Regions from separate parts of the Paenibacillus sp. FSL R7-277 genome, predicted to be linked through region 1. Evidence: riboswitches for the same ligand, from Rfam matches in the RefSeq annotation. Region 1 holds a riboswitch; each other region holds the start of a gene.
What was found. Region 1 has a riboswitch for cyclic di-AMP ahead of C173_RS17230 (hypothetical protein). Riboswitches for the same ligand answer to the same signal wherever they lie in the genome.
Positions count from the first base shown of each region.

Region 2: another riboswitch for cyclic di-AMP. It lies ahead of C173_RS28445 (hypothetical protein); the one in region 1 lies ahead of C173_RS17230 (hypothetical protein).
Region 3: another riboswitch for cyclic di-AMP. It lies ahead of C173_RS09835 (C40 family peptidase); the one in region 1 lies ahead of C173_RS17230 (hypothetical protein).

Region 1 is NZ_ASPX01000055.1:65,555-68,833, reverse strand. Features, by position in the region: gene C173_RS17240 (suppressor of fused domain protein) at 1-643, opposite strand, end outside; partial or broken gene C173_RS17235 (3'-5' exonuclease) at 827-961, shown strand; gene C173_RS17230 (hypothetical protein) at 981-1,448, opposite strand; cyclic di-AMP (ydaO/yuaA leader) riboswitch at 1,654-1,817, opposite strand; gene arsC (arsenate reductase (thioredoxin)) at 2,456-2,875, shown strand.
Region 2 is NZ_ASPX01000115.1:98,051-101,329, forward strand. Features, by position in the region: gene C173_RS28440 (TetR/AcrR family transcriptional regulator) at 1-358, opposite strand, end outside; cyclic di-AMP (ydaO/yuaA leader) riboswitch at 929-1,111, shown strand; gene C173_RS28445 (hypothetical protein) at 1,446-2,000, shown strand; gene C173_RS28450 (flotillin family protein) at 2,019-3,279, shown strand, end outside.
Region 3 is NZ_ASPX01000024.1:16,035-19,313, reverse strand. Features, by position in the region: gene C173_RS09845 (hypothetical protein) at 1-403, shown strand, start outside; cyclic di-AMP (ydaO/yuaA leader) riboswitch at 615-753, shown strand; gene C173_RS09840 (C40 family peptidase) at 811-1,239, shown strand; cyclic di-AMP (ydaO/yuaA leader) riboswitch at 1,628-1,770, shown strand; gene C173_RS09835 (C40 family peptidase) at 1,775-2,266, shown strand; gene C173_RS09830 (GNAT family N-acetyltransferase) at 2,506-2,991, shown strand; gene C173_RS09825 (c-type cytochrome) at 3,119-3,279, shown strand, end outside.

The DNA of each region.
Region 1 (3,279 bases):
ACTCCATTTCCTCCCGGTACAGCGGAACCAGGAAATAAACCTGAACCTGATTGCCATCTTTCGTATGGACGGTGCTAACCTCTTCCGACAGAGCATACAGGATCACACCGGACAGCTCCGTGTTATCCGCGTAAGGCTCGTAATCCTCCGTGTTGGGGATCGTATGTCCGTATCCAAGCCACGTCTGATACATATGCGGGAATCGGGCAAGCATCTTCATCAGGCGGATCGGCCAGTAGTTCTCCTCCACTTCAAAATCCTCCTGCGTAAGCGGCCAGTCCGCCGGCAAAAACATCATCAGCTCCGCGCGTTCCAGATGCTTATACTCTTTACGGATCTCCTGAGGGAGCGTCAGCGGCAGATCGCTCATCCCATTGGTGTACAGCACCCGGTAGGGCTCATCAGGTGTAGCCTCCATAATATTTACATCAATATGTACGATGTCTGAAATCAGTTCGTGGAACACGCCAGTTTCCCGGTTTGGAAAGACCCGATTGAAATGTTCGTTTAAATCTTCCATGTACAAAATATTGGCGGGAGGCGTAACCTGCTGCTCATCCGAAGCGTCATAACCATAAATGGTGGTACCATCTTCCGATTTGCCCATTTCCTTGCCGCCAAACAGTTTTTTGAAAAAGTTCATGTCTTTGCGCTCCTCTGTGTGGGTGTATATTAAAGTGCGAAATGAAGTATTTGAAACCTCACTTGGAAGTATAACAAAAGACATAGCCCCGGAGCGATGGGTCTATCGATTCGAATTTCAAAAGGAGCAGATATGAACTATATCATTTTTGATCTGGAAGCCACCTGTTGGGAAAATGACCGCAAGCGGGGCGTAGGCATGGAGAGAGCCTTGACTATGCTTGAATTGCCGCTTGAAGGTACTCACCATAGAGGTATCGATGATGCCAAGAACTTCGCGAAAATATTCGTTAAGATTTTTGACCAATTGAAGGTTTGATAATTTAAATTGATCATGTCTATAGCAGTGAATAATAGGATACTGATTCTGCAAATAAAATGGTTGGATTCAGATGACTCTTCACCGTATTAATTGAATGGATTCTTTGCTTTGTCCTTTGATGGCGATACCGCTCCGATCCGGCTCCTACCTTCATTCGGATTTGGTCATTTTGAATGAACATACTATCGAGTGCAGTCTTGATCATGTTAAGTTGATTGGGGGCCCATTCTTGTCCGTGCATCCGGACGTATTCTGTGGCTTCTTCTGCAGTACAATGACATATCTCTTTCAGAAAAGAGCCCCATTTGATTAAATCCACCGCATTGTCACCCGCACAAAGAATGCAATTCCCATAGCTGATCTGTCCTCCGAAGGTTAACTTCAACACCCCATACCAGTATCCGTAAGGCTCTGAAATATGCATGAAGGAAGGGCGGCAGCTAAATGCGAACAACTCGATTCGTGACAGTCTGGCGTTAATCATGAATAATGCCTCCTAGGTTGTCTATAGATTTCATATAACGCTGCAGATTATGGGTCTGCTCAGCTGTGGCTACATAGGCTGACAGTTCAGTTTCATTCTCACATACAGCAGCATGCTCAAGCCAAACGGAATATTTGGTTTTCTGTACGATGGATAAGTGTAATGGAAAGGTTTTGCGGGATCGCAGCAAAAAAGCATGGTTAATGCAGGCTCTCTCCAGTGCTTACGAGGTTAGCTGACGGATTCGGACGGTGAGAGTCGTCCTACCAGTGAAGAGTTCAATCTTCTTTGGATTCACCCCATTTCGGCTGGCCACAGCCATTTGGTTCCCCCGCTTCCCGCCTGACGGGAATTCAGCATTTGTTAAAAGGAATCTTACGCTGAGCATCACTGTTTGTAAAATGCCGAAAGTTCTCTAGGAGACTAAATAAGACTCTATAGGATATAAAAATGAAGAAAATCCCTTGTAATCTCGCATTCATCCCCGATTTTCTGAAGTTATCGCGTATTTATTAACTTTTTAATGCAACCTAAATGGGGCTAAATGAATCTTAATGCTTCTTTAATCATGATTATATAAAAGAGAATCGGAGAGATTGAGACTGGTTGCGTAGAAACTAGGAAGTTTATTGTCTGCCTTTACAGGTGAACATGGGGGAGAGCCCGATTAATTATTTGCTTGTATGGAGTGCCGCCATTATGAATCCAATATTGGAATGGATTGAGAATAAATGTTCTGGTATAATCAACTGAGAACATCAGTTCTGTTATCAAATGCCATTTGCCGTAAGTTGCATGGCAAGAAACATCGGATTGGGATAAGATCCTCAAGAGTGCAAAATGGACGCCTACATAAAGCTTTATGGGAGCAAATGCTAGGGGCGTTGTGCTTACCGATACTTGGACATACTAACACTTTGAACTTGTAGGTTTACCTTTTATTCCGAGAAAAAATGAGTTTATATATAACATTGACCTTATTTTAAAATCAAAGGAGAATGCGACTCATGGATAAGAAAACCATTTACTTTTTGTGTACAGGAAACTCCTGCCGGAGTCAGATGGCCGAAGGCTGGGCTAAGAAATATTTGAGCAATGAATGGAATGTGTATAGTGCAGGCATTGAGGCTCATGGGTTGAATCCGAAAGCCGTTCAGGCGATGAGTGAAGTAGGTATAGATATCTCAGGTCAAACATCAGATATTATTGATCTGCAGCTGCTGAACAGCTCTGATCTCGTCATTACTTTATGTGGAGATGCAGCAGATAAGTGTCCCATTACCCCGCCTCAGGTGAAACGTGAGCATTGGGGATTCGACGATCCGGCAAAAGCGCAAGGAACAGATGAAGAGAAGTGGGCAGTCTTCCAGCAGGTTCGTGATCAAGTGGGAGAGCGCATCAAACAATTTGCTGAAACGGGTGAATAGTCGCGATGGTGGAATAACTGCTGCTGATGAGATAGGAGAGAACTATAATGGTAAATTATCATGAACTGATTGAAGGTAAAGTATAATAGATCTTTTTTGCTAAAACCCCAAATTAAACCCGACCTTTATTACTAGGTCGGTTTTTTGGGTGCGCCTGGCATGGATGATAACTTGGCGGTGAAACGAGCTTGCCACATAAAGCGAAGCTCAATACTGCCCGAATCCCAGCATGTATATGTGGTGGTCTAACAAAGGACTGTGTGTTTTCCAATATCCGTACCGGGCTGGAAGAACTGCTTCAGTGGATGAAGGAGCTTCAGCAGGAACACGCCAAGAGTGACCTCCTCTTTGGCACCCATGCTTGCCGCATGCGGGTGGTCACTTGATCGGTCAGTTCCAGAATA
Region 2 (3,279 bases), on a different contig from region 1:
GATATTGATTAGCCAGGGAGACGAACTGCCGCAGCTTATGCAGGAACTCCGAGGTGAATTGCAGCTTCAGCAGATTGTACAGGGCATCGAGCGGTGTAGCATCCGACGGCAGAGCAGCCAGCGGGTTATTCTCTTTCTCTTGGACAGCAATAATGCCAATGAAATAGGCGGCGACTGCCTCCTCCTTACAGGAGAAGTAATTCGCAAAAGTCCGCCGGGAATATCCAGCCTTCTGAACAACATCATCCACAATGAAGCCATCCATGCCATGCTCAAGCGCAAGCTCGAAGGCCGCTACGGCTAAGGCATAGGCGGTGGCTTCTTTTTTTTTGTCCCGCAGATTCAGTTTGGAATTCAAAAGTAAATGTTCCTCCTTTCCCTGAAATCTATAAGCTCTATAGAATCTATAGGTTCTATTATTGCTCAAAGGGAAAGATTGCACAATGAGCATCGAGTGACGGAAATGTGAATATTTTAAATTTGGAGTAATGGACTGAGAAAGAAAGGTGGGGGGAGGAGATTAAGTTAGGAGGGCGTGGGGAAGGGAGTGGGAAGTAAGTGAGTAAATGAGGAGTGAGAGCTAGAGTGGGAGTAAGTGAAGGAGAGTAAGTGAGTAAGTGAGTAGATGAGTGAGTAGATGAGTGAGTAGGTAAGTGAGAGTTAGTGTGGGAGTAAGAGTAGGGGAATAAGTGAGTATGAGAGTGGGAGGGGATTAGGTGAGCAAATGAGCAGTACGTGAGAGGAAGAGTAACATGGGTGTAAACAGACGATAGCGCGAGCAAATCCCCGGGCGGATAAGAGTAGAGCTGAAGAATGCGCCTTCATTCACGAAGGGACAGCATTATTGACTTCTTTTGTCATCCGTGAGGTTTTACATTAAATGGCTGCAGGCGTAAGATTCAATCAACAACCGAATGAAATGACACTGTTCTTGAAATGGCTGAATTCCGTAACGGGAACGGGGGAACCAACTGGTGCAGGTGGCTTAAGGATAGGCTGCTGAGTACCCGGGGTGAATCCTTGCCAGTGTGCTACTATGGCTCTGGTGAGGTAGGGCAATCTCGCTGCCCGAATCCGTCAGCTAACCCCGTAAGCCTCGAAGAGAGAGGATGAGCGCCATGATCGAGTAACCGACCACGGAGAGCCCTGCTGCTGCTGTGGTCTTTTTGCTGTGTAGGGAAGGGGATTAATCCCACTGAATGCCCTGAAAATGGGCTGGATGCAGAAATGAAGAGCACAAGTGCCCTTGAATCCAATTGCGCCTCTGCCATACACAACCAAGCAGCCTAAAGTGGAAATTAGGGGCAATAGTGACAGGTGGAAGCACAATTTAATCTTATAACAACACTGATTAGTCATTTATATGCCGCAATAGTCTTTTTATGTACCACATTAGTCAGTTTCCGCATCGCCACTACAGTCAGTTTTCTTATAGCCATATTACATTGAAAGGAGGGGTTCCCATCGCTACTGTATTTATCGTCTGCTTCTGGGTTGGCCTCGTGCTTATCCTAAGCGGCAGCATTCATGGGCACGGTCTGGTAGGCCACCTGCATGTAGGGGGAGGGGATGCTGGGGGGCCGGGCTTTCTCCCGATTCTTCCGCTGATGGTGTTTGTCACCGTCTGGGGCGGCACGGGGTATATGCTTGTCAAGTACAGCGGGATGCAGCTGCTCACCGTGGTACTGGTCTGTACCTTGATCGCCCTGCTGCCGGGCATCCTGCTCTACACGGTACTGGCCCGGGTGATGACCCGGTATGACAGCAGTATGAGTGAACTCGATTATGATCCGGCAGGCCAGCTCGGCTATATCAGCATCGCCGCAGCGGATGGGGCCGTGGGAGAGATGAAGTATGTGCTGCACGGGACCATGCGCTCCATCGGCGTGCGGGCCGAATCCGGTCAGTCGCTATTGCGGGGCGATCGGGTGATTATTGTGAAGACGGATAAGGGGATCGCAGCGGTCACTTTGTTCGAGAGGGAAATGGAACAAAACTAACGGGGAGTGTCGGAGCAAATGTTAATTTTATATGTAACCGGAGCTATTGTTGTTGTGATTCTGCTGGCGTTAACCAGTATTGTGACCGCGTATAAAAAGGTTCCGCCCAATCAGGCCATGATCGTATACGGTCTCGGCGGCAAAAGAGTGGTTCAGGGCGGAGGGACATTCGTCATCCCCGGCTTCCAGAACAATAAAACCATCTCCATGATGCTGATGAGCTTCGATGTGATCCCGGCGCAGGCCATGTTTTCCCGCCAGGGCATCAAGCTGAACCTGGAGGCGGTCGCCCAGATTAAGATCAAAAGCGATCCAACCGCTATTCTCACAGCCAGCGAGCAGTTCATTGACCGGCCGGAGGAAGACCGCGAGACGATTATTCTGCATTCGGTGGAAGGCCATCTGCGCGGCTTGATCGGGCAGCTCAGTGTAGAATCTATACTCAAGACCCCAGACGAAATCAACAGCAAGATGCGGGAGACCTGCTCAGAGGATCTCGACAAGATGGGGCTGGAGGTCGTCAGCTTCACCATCAAGAAAATTACCGACGACAAAGGGTACATCGACAATATGGGGGTGCCTGAGATTGAGCGGATTCGCCGTGATGCCAGCATCGCCAAGGCTGAAGCCGAACGCGATATTCAGATCAAGCAGGCCGAGGCGGAGAAGGAATCCTCCATTGCCAAAGCCAATGCGCATCAGGCGACGATTGAAGCAGGAACCGCTGCCCGTGCGAAGGAATCGCTGTTCGAGAAGGAGCTGAACATTAAGCAGGCGGACTTCAAGCTGGAGACCGAGGTGAAGAAGGCACAGGCGGATCTGGCGTACGAATTGCAGCAGAATAAGATCAAGCAGTCGCTGGTTACCGAACAGGTCAAAATCACTCAAATGGAGGCCGAAGCCAACCGCACAGTCCGGGAGATCGAGGTCGAGCTGAGACAGCGGGAGCTGGAGGCGACAGTGATCAAGCCGGCCCAGGCAGAGAATCAAGCAACGATCATGAGAGCGGAAGCCGCCAAGCAGCGGCAGATTCTGGAGGCGGAAGCCGAAGCCGCTACGACGACCAAGCGCGGACTGGCAACAGCGGAGGCGGAATTGGCAAAAGGGAAGGCGAATGCGGAGATCGTCCAGCTCGCCGGAGCGGCGGAAGCGGGAGCGCTGCAGAAGAAGGCTGAGGCGTACAAACAGTTCACTCAAGCCGCCCTGACCGTGGAATTCCTGAAAATCCTGCCCGAGCTGGCTGAGAAAATCGCCTCCCCGCTGGCCAAGGTAGATAAGA
Region 3 (3,279 bases), on a different contig from region 1:
GCTCTATTGGCTGCTTCCGCGTATGTACCGTCATCTGCTCAGCGGCGTTCTCGATGTCCAGCTTCTGCTGAAGCTGGTGCCTTATGTGCTGGGCTGGCTGCTCTATCTCTTCCTTGTCCGCAAGCTTCTGCTCTATATGCAATTCGGCTATACCGCCGGTACCGGCATGTTCTCCTCACTGCTGATCTGCCTGAAGATGCTGATGCCTTCGATCGGTATATCCATCGTTCTGGGGGCGGGAAGCCTGGCCGTAATTCTGCTCTGCAGCGCCTCTGCTCTGTTCTATCCCGGATTGCCGGCCCTTATGCTCCGCCAGGCAGCTCCGCTGCCCTCCACGCTGTTCGATATGTGGGGAATCGCTGCCCAGTACCACCTTTGGTCCAGTAAATCATTTCCACAATAATAAGCTGCTGAAGCGGCATACTAAAGAGAGTCACAGCCCCTTATCAGGGAGCAGGACTCTTTTTTGCTTGAACAGAGGACAAAAGCATTTGCAAAAGGGGAAATCCTCTGATACAATGATGGCTGTACCAGTAGTAACAAAGTTGTAATCTTTCAAGCAAAATATTCCGTAACTCTTGCAATTTAAGCAATACCGATAAGTCACTGTTCTGGTGCATAAAACGCCGAATTCCCTGCACCGGGAAGTGGGGGAACCATATTTTGGGTGAATTGATCTCGCTTTAGAGGGGTCATAGGGGAACCTTCTACCGAATCCTTAAGCTAACCTCGCAGGCCCTGGAAGGAGTACATCTTTTGATTAGTCAGAATTTCAAGAAAAAATGCACCGCAGCAGCGCTGGGTCTTGTGATGGTATTCACACTCGGAGCGGGCAGTGCCTTCGCAGATTCCAAAATGGATACTGTGATTTCAAAAACCATTGGAACGTCGTATAAAACCGGGGGTACAACCACCAGCGGCTTCGACTGTTCCGGATTTACCAAGTATGTGTTCAAGAATGTCGGGCTTACCTTGCCCCGTACCTCCAAAGCACAGTTCAAAGTTGGAACAAGTGTATCCAAGAGCAATCTGCGTTCCGGTGATCTCGTGTTCTTCAATACCCTGGGTAACGGAGTGTCCCATGTCGGTATTTATGTTGGAAACGGGAAGTTCGCACAGTCCTCAAGTTCACGTGGTGTAACCATCAGTTCGATGAGCCAGTCCTACTGGGCCAACCGCTACGTTGGCGCCAAACGAGTAATGAGCACAACAGCCTACCAAGCTGTCGCTTACGATTGACCCCTTGAAGCATACCCCGAATATTTCAGCCTCTAACAACTAAATGTAACTTATACGAGCCCGGGATGATTATTGCCGTAATCATTTCCGGGTTTTTCCTTTTCCTTATTCTACCTTTTACACCGAATTCGCAGCCTTGAAACAGCATTTTTTTGCAAAAACAAAGAAATAATCATATAAATTAACCCCTGCGCATAGATATGAGTCTTTGGAAAGGGCTATAACTCTAAAAAACAGCAAAAAAGATGCATTAATATGTTATAAGTGATTGCCAAGTGCCGAAGTCTTTGTTACAATTATCGCAGTGAGTTTTTAGTAACATTTTTGTAATTATTGAATCGCTTTTAACAAAGGTTTTGTCATGTATTGAATGAACCGCTAATCCTAATCAACAGTCGTGCCGAGTTCCCTAATGAATTAGGGAAACGGGGGAACCACTTTGGGTGAATTGACCTCCTATTCTAAGAGGGGTCATAGGGGACCTTCAACCGAACCCTTAAGCTAACCTCGTAGGCATTGGAAGGGGTATTTACTTTTGAAGAAGAAGCTAGCAGCCGCAGTACTAAGCTTGTCCATTATCTTCACCATCGGAGCAGGAAGCGCTTTCGCGGATTCCAAAATGGATAAAGTGATCGACAAAGCCATCGGAACCAAATACGTGTCCGGCGGTACATCAACTAACGGGTTTGATTGCTCCGGATTTACAATGTATGTTTTTGATAAGATCGGCATTAACCTGCCCCATCAATCCGGCTCCCAGTATCAGATGGGCACTGCCGTGTCCCGTGACGAGATGAGACCAGGCGACCTTGTATTCTTCAATACAAGCGGTAAGGGCATATCCCATGTAGGTATTTATGTTGGTGACGGCGAATTCGCCCATGCCTCTTCCTCACGTGGTGTAACCATCAGTTCGCTGAGTGACAGCTATTACGTCAACCGCTACGTTGGCGCCAAGCGAATCATGAGTACAGATGCCTACAAGACTGTAGCTTCGGATTCCCAAGACAACGATGATGTACAATAATCCTTTGTAACCTAACGCTCTTTTCCGAGATTTTTGCCGAAATCTTGGAGAAGGGCTTTTTTTGTCTATAAAATTACTTACCCCTCTCTATATTTGTAAAACACTGATTCTGCGCTTTCGGAAAATATATTTTGGCGTTTGTCAAGTTCCTGCATTTCCGCAAGGAAATTGCGTCGAAACTCGCTGTTTTTGTATATAATTATATTGAATTTATTTCCCCTGGAAGGAGGCCTCGCCTAATGATTAGCTCCCCGCTAACCTTTTACGTGGTGCCTATGGAGCCGCAGCATGCCGCTGAGATCTGTGAGTGGAGCTACAAGCCGCCGTATAATATTTACGGCTGGATGTCCTGGGAGCAGATGCAGGCGCTGGGCGTGGAGTTCGGAGACCCGCAGCTGCGAAGTAGGCAATATGTATCGGTTGTGAATGGAGAGGGGGATCTGTGCGGCTTCGCCCAGCTCTTTCCGATGGAGGGGGTAGTCCGGCTTGGTGTCGGAATGCGGCCCGAGCTGTGCGGCCATGGAATGGGGCATCTGTTCATGAAGGCTATTGTGCAGGCAGCACGGTCGCGTTACCCGGAATGTGAGATCGACCTGGAGGTGCTGACCTGGAACCAGCGCGCCATCCGCGCCTACCAGAAATGCGGGTTCACCATAACGGATACCTATGAACGCCGCACTCCGACCGGTAATAAGCCTTTTTATTGCATGGTCTATGAGGAATAGCACCGGAGACAAGAGAGTTTTGCAAAAAATGGATCATTTGTGTTCATTTTTTTGACACACATACTATGATAACGCTTCACCATCCGCTATAATGGAGACAGCAGCTTACATGGAGGGACGGATGCAGATGCAGAAATGGATCATGAGCGGTTTGTTTTTTGCCGCCTGTGCCTTTGCAGTAATCTTAATGTTTACCCTACCCGGTAAATCCGAGGTGGCGGAGCAGAACAAGCCGACCATGCCGGAGGTTGTGCTGGACGCTGCGGGCGCAGAAGCCACAGTGAAGGC